2 regions of the Streptomyces sp. NPDC001406 genome follow, and region 2 is predicted to be linked to the other one. Evidence: riboswitches for the same ligand, from Rfam matches in the RefSeq annotation. Region 2 holds a riboswitch; the other holds the start of a gene.
The links. A riboswitch is a leader RNA that binds a small molecule or an ion and turns the genes downstream of it on or off. The one in region 2 is predicted to bind S-adenosylmethionine.
Positions count from the first base shown of each region.

Region 1: it holds a riboswitch for S-adenosylmethionine, as region 2 does, so the genes downstream of both, thrC (threonine synthase) here and ACFY1J_RS08080 (aminotransferase class V-fold PLP-dependent enzyme) in region 2, are expected to answer to the same signal.

Region 1 covers NZ_JBIAWG010000023.1:139,937-146,078, reverse strand. Annotated here, with positions in the region: gene thrC (threonine synthase) at 34-1,317, opposite strand; SAM riboswitch class I at 1,335-1,476, opposite strand; gene ACFY1J_RS40750 (glucosyl-3-phosphoglycerate synthase) at 1,606-2,550, shown strand; gene ACFY1J_RS40745 (trehalose-6-phosphate synthase) at 2,634-4,058, shown strand; gene otsB (trehalose-phosphatase) at 4,178-5,044, opposite strand; gene ACFY1J_RS40735 (DUF3263 domain-containing protein) at 5,117-5,350, opposite strand; gene ACFY1J_RS40730 (hypothetical protein) at 5,403-5,594, opposite strand; gene ACFY1J_RS40725 (ABC transporter substrate-binding protein) at 5,634-6,142, opposite strand, start outside.
Region 2 covers NZ_JBIAWG010000003.1:155,128-161,269, reverse strand. Annotated here, with positions in the region: gene ACFY1J_RS08085 (PQQ-binding-like beta-propeller repeat protein) at 1-784, opposite strand, end outside; gene ACFY1J_RS08080 (aminotransferase class V-fold PLP-dependent enzyme) at 849-2,237, opposite strand; SAM riboswitch class IV at 2,399-2,515, opposite strand; gene trpD (anthranilate phosphoribosyltransferase) at 2,590-3,654, opposite strand; gene ACFY1J_RS08070 (cytochrome bc complex cytochrome b subunit) at 3,792-5,423, opposite strand; gene ACFY1J_RS08065 (Rieske 2Fe-2S domain-containing protein) at 5,420-6,142, opposite strand, start outside.

The DNA of each region.
Region 1 (6,142 bases), on a different contig from region 2:
ACCGCCGGACTCCTCGGGACTCCGAGGAGGAGGTCAAGCGAGGCCGGCCTCTCGGAACGACTCAAGGTTGGGACGAATGGTCGCGGTGAGCCCCGTACCGGCCACCGCGTCCAACGTCTTCAGGCCGTCGCCCGTGTTGAGGACGACGGTGGTCTTGGCCGGGTCGAGGACGCCGTCCTTGATGAGCTTCTGCGTCACGCCCACCGTCACACCGCCCGCCGTCTCGGCGAAGATGCCCTCGGTACGCGCCAGCAGCTTGATGGCGTCCACGACCTGCTCGTCCGTCACATCCTCCACCGCGCCGCCGGTGCGGCGCGCGATGTCGAGGACGTACGGCCCGTCGGCCGGGTTGCCGATGGCCAGGGACTTGGCGATGGTGTTCGGCTTCTGCGGGCGGACCACGTCGTGCCCGCCCTTGAAGGCCACGGACACCGGCGAGCAGCCCTCGGCCTGGGCGCCGAAGATCTTGTAGGGCCGGTCCTCGACCAGCCCGAGCTTGATCAGCTCCTGCAGACCCTTGTCGACCTTGGTGAGCTGGGAGCCGGAGGCGATGGGGACCACGATCTGGTCGGGCAGCCGCCAGCCGAGCTGCTCGCAGATCTCGTACGCCAGGGTCTTGGAGCCCTCCGCGTAGTACGGCCGCAGGTTGACGTTGACGAAGCCCCAGCCCTCGCCGGCCGGGTCGCCGATCAGCTCGGAGCAGAAGCGGTTCACGTCGTCGTAGTTGCCCTCGATGCCGACGAGGTTGCCGCCGTAGATCGCGGCCATGACGACCTTGCCCTGCTCCAGGTCGTGCGGGATGAACACGCAGGAGCGGAGGCCGGCGCGGGCGGCCGCGGCGCCGACGGCACCGGCGAGGTTGCCCGTGGAGGAGCAGGACAGGGTGGTGAAGCCGAAGGCGCGGGCGGCCTCCAGGGCCTGGGCGACGACGCGGTCCTTGAAGGAGTGCGTCGGGTTGCCGGAGTCGTCCTTCACATAGAGCCCGCCGGTCACACCGAGCTCGCGCGCCAGGTTGTCGGCCTTGACGAGCTTGGTCCAGCCCGGGTTCAGGTTCGGCTTGTCGGCCACGTCCGCGGGGACGGGCAGCAGCGGCGCGTAGCGCCAGATGTTCGCGGGGCCCGCCTCGATGCGCCTGCGGAGTTCCTCGGTTTCGTACGCCGAGAAGTCGTACGCGATCTCAAGCGGGCCGAAACACTCCTCGCAGGCGAACACCGGTCCGAGCGGTACCCGGTGACCGCACTCGCGACAGCTCAGGGCAGCGGCCGGGCCGAGGTCTACGGTGGGATTGCTGGTGCTTGCAACTGTCTGCACAGCCATGGAGGCGAGGCCCTTTCTCCTCATCTTCCTCACGACGCATCTCGCCGTGAGACGGATTTGGCACCTTCCCTAGCCGGGAGCCTCGCTGGAGAACGAGAACCGACTGGAGGGTTGCCGGGGCTTCATCGGGCCGTGTCCCTCTGCCCCTCTGGATGAGCTGTATGTGGTTGTAAACGCCCACGACCCTCGACATGCGATGGTCATCGGCGTTGTTCAAGACTGTAACCGAAGGCCAGGACAGTTGAGATAGTCGTCCGAACCGCGAGACAACGTGAGGAGCCGCTGACTGTGCTGGAAGAAGTCGAGCGCTGGCTGGCCACCCGCTCCTGGTCCGTGACCGATCGCCCCCTCCACAAGATCCTCGCCGCCAAGCAGCGGACGGGTCAGTCGGTGTCCGTGGTGCTGCCCGCGCTCAACGAGGAGGAGACGGTCGGTGACATCGTCGCCGTGATCCGCCACGATCTCATGCAGCAGGTCCCGCTCGTCGACGAGATCGTCGTCGTCGACTCCGGATCCACCGACCGCACCTCCGCGGTGGCCGCCGCCGCGGGCGCCAGGGTCGTCCACCGCGACGACATCCTGCCGCGCATTCCGGCCGTTCCCGGCAAGGGGGAGGTCCTGTGGCGTTCCCTGCTGGTCACGAGCGGGGACATCGTCTGCTTCATCGACGCCGACCTGAGGGAGTTCTCCTCCGACTTCGTCTCCGGGATCGTCGGCCCGCTGCTGACCGACCCGGGAGTCGACCTGGTCAAGGCGATGTACGACCGCCCACTGGGCGGGGCGACGGGCCAGGGCGGCCGGGTCACCGAGCTGATGGCGCGCCCGCTGCTGAACATGCACTGGCCGCAGCTGGCCGGCTTCGTGCAGCCGCTCGGCGGCGAGTACGCGGCCCGCCGCTCCCTGCTGGAACAGCTCCCGTTCCCCGTCGGCTACGGCGTGGAGCTGGGCATGCTGGTCGACGCCCTGCACCTGGTGGGCCTGGACGCCCTCGCGCAGGTCGACGTGGGGGTGCGCAAGCACCGGCACCAGGACGGGCAGGCGCTGGGCCGGATGGCGGCGGCGATCTACCGGACGGCGCAGCTGAGGCTGGCCCGAGGCCACCTCATCCGTCCTTCCCTCACCCAGTTCGAGCGGGGCGAGGACGGCTTCGAGCCGCGCACCTACTCGGTGGACACGGAGGAGCGGCCGCCGATGGCGGAGATCGCGGAGTACGCCTCGCGCAGAGTGGCCTGATCGCTGGAGAACGGCTGTATACGGCCCCCTCGCAGGGTGGAACGTACGTTTGAGCGTTTCCGGGCCGGGCTAGGTTGAGGCGTATGGCTTCCACGCACGGTGCTGCTGAAGTGCTGGTCGCGTCCAATCGCGGCCCGGTTTCGTACGAGGTGCGCGAGGGGGGTGCGCTGCACGCCAAGCGGGGTGGCGGCGGGCTGGTCTCGGGGCTGTCGGCCATCGGGCCGCACACGGACGCGGTGTGGGTGTGCGCCGCGCTGAGCGACGCGGACCGGGAGGCGGTGCGCCGCTCGCACGGCGGCCGGCGGCTGTCCGTGGACGCGACCGGCGGCCAGCAGGTGCGCATGCTGGACATCGACGCGACGGTTTTCTCCGACGCGTACAACGGCGTCGCCAACTCCGTGCTCTGGTTCGTCCACCACATGCTCTACCAGACCCCGCTGGAGCCGGTGTTCGACGCGGAGTTCCGGCGCCAGTGGGCGTCGTACGAGGCCTACAACCGGGCCTTCGCCGAGGCGCTGGCGCAGGAGGCCGCCGAGGGCGCCGCGGTGCTGATCCAGGACTACCACCTCGCCCTGGCTCCCCGGATGCTCCGGCAGCTCCGCCCCGATCTGCGGATCGGCCATTTCTCGCACACGCCCTGGGCCCCGCCGGACTACTTCCGTCTCCTGCCCGACGACATCGCGGCCGAACTGCTCGGCGGCATCCTCGGCGCCGACCGCGCGGCCTTCCTCACCCGGCGCTGGGCGGACGCGTTCACCGACTGCTGCCATGCGGTGCTCGGCCCCGGCATCCCGTCCGGCACGCGCATCGGTGTGCACGGGCTCGGCGCGGACGCGGACTTCCTGCGCAAGCGGGCGCACGAGCCGGACGTGGCCGAACGGATGAAGGCGCTGCGGGCGGAGATCGGCGAGGGCCGCAGGGCGATCGTCCGGGTGGACCGGACCGAGCTGTCGAAGAACATCGTGCGCGGTCTGCTGGCGTACCGGCAGCTGCTGGACGACCACCCCGAGTGGCGCGAGCGGGTCGTGCACGTGGCCTTCGCCTACCCCTCCCGGCAGGACCTGGCCGTGTACCGGGACTACACGGCGGAGGTCCAGCGCCTGGCGCAGGACATCAACTCCCGGTACAGCACGCCGGGTTGGACCCCGGTCGTGCTGCATGTCAAGGACGACTTCGCGCGCTCCCTGGCCGCGTACCGGCTGGCGGACGTGGCGCTGGTGAACCCCATCCGGGACGGTATGAACCTGGTCGCCAAGGAGATTCCGGTCGTCTCCGACGAGGGGTGCGTGCTGGTGCTCTCGCGGGAGGCCGGGGCGTACGAGGAGCTGGGCGAGGACGCGATCGTCGTGAACCCGTACGACATCGTGGGCACGGCCGACGCCCTGCACCAGGCGCTGACCATGCCCCCCGAGGAGCGGGCGGAGCGCACGAAGCGGCTCGCTGCCGCGGCTACCGCGTTGCCCCCCGCTCAGTGGTTCCTGGACCAGCTGGGTGCACTGAACGCCTGATTGCAGGTAGTCCGGCACTGCAGGCCGTGCCCACCCTCCCCCAAGTTCTCGACTTCGCTCGAACTGGGGGACCCCATCGCCCTGCGGAACGACTGCCCACGGCAGTAGCCGCTCGACGCTCAGCCCAGGTGTGCCGCCAGTGACTTCAGCAGTCGTACGACCCCCTCGGGACCGTCCACCACCAGGTCCGCCCGTTCGGCCAGCTCCGTCACCTCCGAGCTGCCGCTGCACACCAGCAGGCCGGGGACGCCGTCGGAGCGGAGCTTGTCGACCGCGGCGTAGGCGGGGAGGTCGCCCAGGTCGTCGCCGGCGTACACCACGGACTCGGCGCCGATGTCACGGACGTACTCCAGGAGGGCGACGCCCTTGTCCATGCCGGGCGGGCGCAGTTCGAGGACCAGCCGGCCCGGCTCGACGATCAGGCCGTGCCGGGTGGCGAGGTCGGAGAGGGGTTCGCGGAGGGCCTCGAAGGCGGCCTGCGGATCGTCGGCGCGGCGGGTGTGGACGGCGACGGCCCGTCCCTTCTCCTCGATCCAGGTCCCCCGCCAGGCGCCGATCCGGTCCAGGAACCCGGGCAGTTCGGCGCGGACGGCGGCGACGCCGGGGTGCGGGGGCGGCGCGCTGATGGTTCCGCTCACGGCCTCCCAGCGCTCGGCGCCGTAGTGGCCGAGGACGACGAGGTGCTCCAGGCCGGGTACGCCCGCGAAGCCGCCGTGCCGCACGGCGACCCCGGCCGGGCGGCCGGTGATCACGGCGACGGAGGCCACCTTGGGGGCGATTTCGGAGAGTGCGGGTACGGCGTCGGGGTGGGCCCGGGCCTGTTCCGGGTCGGCGACGATCGGGGCGAGTGTGCCGTCGAAGTCGAGCCCGATCAGCGCGGTGCGCGGCCGTGCGAGCAGCGCGTCGAGCCCTTCCCGTCCGGCCTGGGTCACGGGGGTCGGCAGCGGGTCCATCGGGTTGGTGGAGTCCGTCGTATGGATGCCCATACGGCGACCCTATCCACCGGAGGGCGGGCGCACCCATGGCTCAGGGGGGCGCACAGGGAAGCGCCGCGGTGTTCACCGCTCGGAGCGCCGCGCCTCCCGCACACGCCGCAGCCGGTTCACCGTCACCGGGTCGTGCGCCAGCGCCCGCTCGTCGTCCAGCAGGGCGTTCAGCAGCTGGTAGTAGCGCACGGGCGCGAGCCCCAGCTCCTCACGTATCGCCCGCTCCTTGGCCCCGGGCCCCGCAAACCCCCGCCGCTCCAACGCAAGAATCCCCCGCTCCCGCGCCCCCAGCTCGTCCAGCTCCATACGAGGAACGGTAGCCCGGCCCACTGACAACGACCGGCTCGGCTACAGCCCCTCAACCCGCGTCGCGGCTGTCCGCCGTCCTCGCTGTCGTCTGCAGGCTGTCCAGGACGGTCACCGGGCTGCCCGTCGGGGTGACGGCTCGGCCGACGCTCTTCGCGATGTCAGCGCCGGCCGCCGCCCGGGCGATCTCCCCGACCGGGTGAAACACGAAGAAGCCGAAACGGCCCGGCCTCTCCCGCTCCACGCCCACACAGGGCAGCGGCCCCCCGCCCGCGGCAACCCCTCAACCCGCGTCGCGGCTGTCCGCCGTCGTCGCTGTCGTCTGGAGGCGGTTCAGGATTGTCACCGGGCTGCCTGTGGGGGTGACGGCCTGGCCGATCGTCTTCTTGATGTCGGCGCTCACTCCTGCCCAGGAGGTCTTGCCGACCGGGTAGAGGGCGGACGTGGGGAGCTGGTTGAGGAAGGGGTGGAGGTTCGCGTCCCTGGTGGACTGGGACATGGCGTCCGACGCGGCGCTGGTGACGGGCAGCAGGCCGTACTCGCGGGAGAAGCCGAGGACGTTCTTCTCGCTGTAGACGAAGTCGAGGAAATCGCCGACCTGCTCGGCGTGGCCGTTCTGCTTGAAGGCCATCATCCAGTCGGCCACGCCCATCGAGGACCTGGACTGCCCGGTCCGCCCGGGCATCGGCACCATGCCGAACTTCACGCCCTTGCTTGCGGCCTGCTTCATCAGCGTGGGATGCCCGTTGAGCATGCCGACCTGACCGTCCGCGAACGCCGCGAAGGCATCGG
Region 2 (6,142 bases):
GGTCCGCGGGGGTCGGGCGCTCCAGTGGGTCCTCTCGCAGGCAGGCCGCCACCAGCGGGCGCAGGTCGTCCGGCACCCCGGACAGGTCGAAGTCGCGGGTCAGGATGCGCAGCAGGATCACCGAGTCCTGGCCCTCGCCGAACGGCTCGCGTCCGGCCGCCGCGTAGGCCAGGACCGCGCCCAGGGAGAAGACGTCGCTCGGCGGTCCCACCTGGCCGCCGTTGCGGATCTGCTCGGGCGAGACATAGCCGACCGAGCCCACCACCGCGCCGGTGCGGGTCAGCGCCGTGGCCTCCAGGGCCCGTACGATCCCGAAGTCGATGACCCGGGGGCCGTCCGCGCCCAGCAGGATGTTGGAGGGCTTCAGGTCGCGGTGGACCATCCCCTTGGCGTGGATGGCGGCGAGCGCCTCCCCGAGGGCCCCCGCCAGGACCCGTACCGCCGACCGGGGCAGCGCGCCGCCGTCCAGCACCGCGTCCCGCAGATTCGGGCCCTCCACGAACTCCGTTGCCATCCAGGGCCGTTCCGCCCCGGTGTCGGCGTCCACCACCCGCGCGGTGTACGTGCCCGCCCCGCCGACGGTCTGCGCGGCCCGCACCTCATGACGGAACCGGGCCCGGAAGGTGCGGTCCTCGGCGTGCTCGGCGCGCACCACCTTCACCGCGAGCCGGAGTCCGGTGCGCGACTCGGCGAGATACACCTCGCCCATCCCGCCCGCGCCGAGCCTGCCCAGGACCTCGTACGGCCCGATCCGCCGCGGATCCGCCGCGCGCAGCGCGTCCACCCCGTGCTCCCCCGTCAAGAGTCCGGCTGACAGGGGGAGCGTATACCGCGGTGACGTACGGCGATCAGACGGCCGGCACGCAGCGCCCGTCCTCGGTGCGGTACTGCCACTTGGCGCCGTCCCGGACCAGTTCCTTCACGGCGTTCACGAACCGGTCGACGTGCTCGTCCGGCGTGCCCGCGCCGAAGCTGACGCGGACGGCGTTGAGGGACTTCTCGCCGGGCGCGGCCTCCGGAGCGCCGCACTTGCCCTGGGTCTGCGGGTCGCTGCCCAGCAGGGTGCGGACGAGCGGGTGCGCGCAGAACAGGCCGTCGCGGACCCCGATGCCGTACTCGGCGGAGAGCGCGGCGGCGAAGTGCGAGCTGTTCCAGCCCTCGACGACGAAGGAGATCACACCGACGCGCGGGGCGTCGTCGCCGAAGAGGGAGAGGACACGGACCTGCGGGACCTCGGCCAGGCCCTGCCTGACCTTGCGGATCAGATACTCCTCGCGGGCCACCAGGGTGTCGAAGCCGGCCTCGGTCAGGGCCTTGCAGGCGGAGGCGATGGAGTAGACGCCGATGACGTTCGGGGAGCCGGCCTCGTGGCGGGCGGCGGTCTCGTGCCACTCCACGGCCACTCCCCCGTCCGCACGGCGGCTGACTCCGCGGCTGGCGCCGCCGCCCGCCAGGTACGGCTCGGCCGCGCGCAGCCAGTCGGCGCGGCCGGCCAGCACACCGGAGCCGAAGGGGGCGTACAGCTTGTGACCGGAGAAGGCGACCCAGTCGACGTCCAGGTCCTGGACCGACACCGGGTGGTGGGGGGCCAGCTGGGCGGCGTCCAGGACGATCCGGGCACCGTGCGCGTGGGCGGCGGCGGCCAGTTCGCGGACCGGCCACAGCTCGCCGGTGACGTTGGAGGCGCCCGTGACGCAGACGAGGGCCGGGCCGTGGCCCCCTTCAATGGACACAGTGCGGTCGGCGAGGGCCCGCTCCAGGGTCGCGACCGCCTGCTGCGCGCTGCGCGGGGCGTCGAGGTAGCTGACCCGGGCGTCCTTCCAGGGCAGCAGCGAGGCGTGGTGCTCGGTCTCGAAGACGAAGACCTGGCAGTCGGCGGGGAGCGCGGCGGCGAGCAGGTTGAGGGAGTCGGTGGTGGACCGGGTGAAGATCACCTGGTCGGCGTCGCGGCAGTCGAGGAACTCGGCGACGGTCCTGCGGGCGTTCTCGAAGAGGTCGGTGGAGAGCTGGGAGAGGTAGCCGGCACCCCGGTGGACGCTGCCGTAGTAGGGGGCGTAGGCCGCCACGTCGTCCCAGACGCGCTGGAGGGCGGGGGCGCTGGCCGCGTAGTCGAGCGCGGCGTAGGTGACTTCGCCGCCCGTGACGAGCGGGACGGTGACGTCCTCGCCCAGAACGGGCAGCGGCCCCGGAATGTCACAGTAAACGGTCTGGACGGCGGCAGCGGTGGAGACGGACATGGTGAACTCCCGTGAGAAGCAAGACGGAACCACCACGCGAGCGCGCACGGCTCAAGCGTGGGAATGGTGAAAGGGGTACGCGGAGGCGGGGCTCTACGCCCTATCGCATTCGCTTGCTCACAGAAGGCTCCCTCGACGACCAGGACCCCTGGTGTACGAGGGGTCCGCGCTTGCCGTAGACCTCGCTGCCTACGACCTGGTCCTCACCCGGGGCACCCCGCCACGGACGGAGGGTTGCCGGACAGTCGGCCGGGGCCTCATGACTGTCACTCATGACCTGAACAGGAAAGTACGTGAAGTGATCGCGGTCCCGCAACCCGTGTCCGGATCGCGGGACCGCCGACCGCTCATGTCATGCGTTGCTGGCGGCCACCCACCGCTCCAGCACCCGCTTGGCCGATCCCGAGTCGATCGACTCCGCGGCCTTGGCCATCTGGGCGCCGAGCTGCTCGGCGAGGGTGCCGGGGCCCGGGTCGAGGGCCACCAGGGCGGCCGCCGAGTTCAGCAGCACCGCGTCCCGTACGGGCCCCTTCTCACCGTCCAGCAGCCGCCGGGCGACCTCCGCGTTGTACGACGGGTCTCCGCCCCGCAGCGCCTCCACCGGCACCAGTTCGAGGCCGACGTCCCGCGGGTCGAAGCTCTCCTCGGTGACCTTGCCGTCCCGGACGACCCAGACGCGGGAGGTGGACGTCGTGGTCAGCTCGTCGAGCCCGTCGTCGCCGCGGAACACCAGGGAGGAGTTGCCGCGCTCGGCCAGGACGCCCGCGATCATCGGCGCCAGCCGGGGGTCCGCGACGCCGACCGCCTGGGACCTGACCTTGGCCGGGTTGGTCAGCGGGCCGAGGGCGTTGAAGACCGTACGGATGCCCAACTGGCCGCGGGCCGCGGCGACATGGCGCAGCGCCGGGTGGAACTTCACGGCGAAGCAGAAGGTGATGCCCGCCTCCTCCGCGACCTCGGCGACGCGCTGGGGCGTCAGATCGAGGTTCACGCCGAGCTTCTCCAGGACGTCGGAGGAGCCGGACGCCGACGAGGCGGCCCGGTTGCCGTGCTTGACGACCTTGGCGCCGGTGCCGGCCACCACCAGCGCCGACATCGTGGAGATGTTCACCGTCTTCGCGCCGTCGCCGCCCGTGCCGACGATGTCGACCGTGCGGCCGGACACCTCGATCACCTTGGCGTGCTCGTACATCGCCCGGACGACACCCGTGATCTCCTCGACGGTCTCGCCCTTGGCCCGCAGTGCCACCACGAAGCCGGCGATCTGCGCGTCGGTCGCCTCGCCGCGCATGATCCGGTCCATCGCCCAGGCCGTCGCGTCGGCGCTCTGGTCACGACCGTCCAGCAGGGCGTTCAGTACCTCGGGCCAGGAACGGCCCGCCGCGGTGTCGCCTCCAGCGGGGGTCACAGCGCTCATAAGCCGCTCCTGGGTGAGGTCCCGGATTCCGGGACGCGAATCTCAACAAGGTCCACCCTATCCAGCCGCCGGGCATGGCGAAGGGCCCCGTCCGAACACCGGACGGGGCCCCTGCCGTGGCGTGGCGTGCGCAGCGATCAGTGGTGGCCGTGGCCGCTCGTGATCTCCTTGTACTCCTCGACGGTGGCCTTCGGGATCTGGGACTCCTCGCCGTAGAGCGCGTCGCTGAGCTTGGCGCGCAGCTTCTGCGAGCCCGGCACCTTGCGCTCGACACCGTTCTCGTCGACCGTCGGGCCGATCTCGGCCGGCGCGTACTGCTCGTGCGCCGTGAGGGTGTGCAGCTGCTCCTGGCTGAGCGGCTCGTGGATCTCGATGAACTCACCGTGCGGCAGGCGCTTGATGATGCCGGTCTCGCGACCGTGCAGCACCTTCTCCCGGTCCCGGCGCTGCAGGCCGAGGCAGATCCGCTTGGTGAGGAGGAACGCCAGGACCGGTCCGACGAAGACGAAGATCCGGACGAACCAGGTGACCGCGTTGATCGACAGGTTGAAGTGCGTGGCCCACAGGTCGTTGCCACCGCCGACCAGCAGCGTCAGGTACACCGTCATCCAGGCGACACCGAGCGCGGTGCGCGTCGGGGCGTTGCGCGGGCGGTCCAGGATGTGGTGCTCGCGCTTGTCCCCGGTGACCCAGGACTCGATGAACGGGTAGACCGCGATCGCCACCAGGACCAGCGGGAAGATCACCAGCGGGATGAACACGCCCAGGACGAGCGTGTGACCCCAGAAGTTGACCTCCCAGCCCGGCATGAAGCGGATCAGACCCTCGGAGAAGCCCATGTACCAGTCCGGCTGGGCGCCGGTGGACACCTGGTCCGGACGGTAGGGGCCCATGGCCCAGATCGGGTTGATCTGCGCGATCGCGGAGATGGCCGCGATGGCACCGAAGACCAGGAAGAAGAAGCCTCCGGCCTTGGCCATGTACACCGGCAGCAGCGGCATGCCGACGACGTTCTTCTCGGACTTTCCGGGTCCCGCGAACTGCGTGTGCTTGTGGTAGAAGACCAGGATCAGGTGGCCCACCACCAGGCCGAGCATGATGCCCGGCAGCAGCAGGATGTGGATCGAGTAGAACCGGGCCACGAAGTCGTGGCCGGGGAACTGACCGCCGAAGAGGAAGAACGACAGGTACGTGCCGACGATCGGCACGGACAGGACCGCACCCTCCATGAAGCGGACACCGGTGCCGGAGAGCAGGTCGTCCGGGAGCGAGTAACCGGTGAACCCGGTGAACATGCCCAGGACGAACAGCAGGAAGCCGAACAGCCAGTTGATCTCACGCGGCTTGCGGAACGCGCCGGTGAAGAACACGCGCATCATGTGCACGAACATGCCGGCGAGGAAGATCAGCGCGGCCCAGTGGTGGATCTGCCGGATGAGCAGACCACCGCGCACGTCGAAGGAGATGTGCAGGGTCGAGCTGAACGCCTCGGACATCAGCTGTCCCTGCAGCGGGACGTAGCTGCCGTGGTACTCCACCTCGTTCATCGACGGGTGGAAGAACAGCGTCAGATACACACCCGTGAGGATGATGATGATGAAGCTGTACAGGCACACTTCGCCCAACATGAACGACCAGTGGTCGGGGAAGATCTTGCGCATGTTGGACTTGGCCAGGGAGTAGATCCCGAGCCGGCCGTCGGCCCAGTCGGCGACGCGCTCGCCGGCGGGCGCCTTGCCGCGTCGCTCGTTGTTCTCGTTGGTGCTCATCCGCGCTCCCAGAATGCAGGACCGACGGGCTCTTCGAAGTCGCCGAGCGCCTCGAGGTAGCCCTCGTCGTTCACGCCGATGCGGAGCTGCGGCAGGGCGTGACCGGCGGGGCCGAAGATCACCCGGGCACCGTCGGAGAGGTCGAAGGTGGACTGGTGGCAGGGGCACAGCACGTGGTGCGTCTGCTGCTCGTACAGCGAGATCGGGCAACCGACGTGGGTGCAGATCTTCGAGTACGCCACGATGCCCTCGTGCGACCACGCGAGCTCGCGCTTGTCCTTGATGTTGTCCGGCTGGAGCCGGACGATCATCAGGGCCGCCTTGGCGATCTCTTCCTGGAACTCCTCGTCGGTCTCCTCCAGGCCCTCGGGCTTGGCGAAGGTCAGCGAGCCGACGGCGACGTCCTCGGGACGCAGCGGCTCGTTGGTGTTCATGTTGACGAGCAGCTTGCCCTTGGCCCACAGGGTGTGCCGCAGCGAGGTCCCGGGCAGCGGGCCGAGGTCACGCAGCAGCATGACGCCGGAGAGCGGCACCAGGGCGAGCGCACCGAACATCGTGGTGCGGATCAGCCCGCGGCGGCCGATCGCCGACTCCTTGGCACCCTGCTTGAAGTCGGCGATGACCTTCGCCTTGACCTCCGGCGGCGCCGAGATCGCGTGACGCTCGTCGGCGATCTCCACGTCGGACATCAGGGTGCGGGCCCAGTGGACCGCACCCGC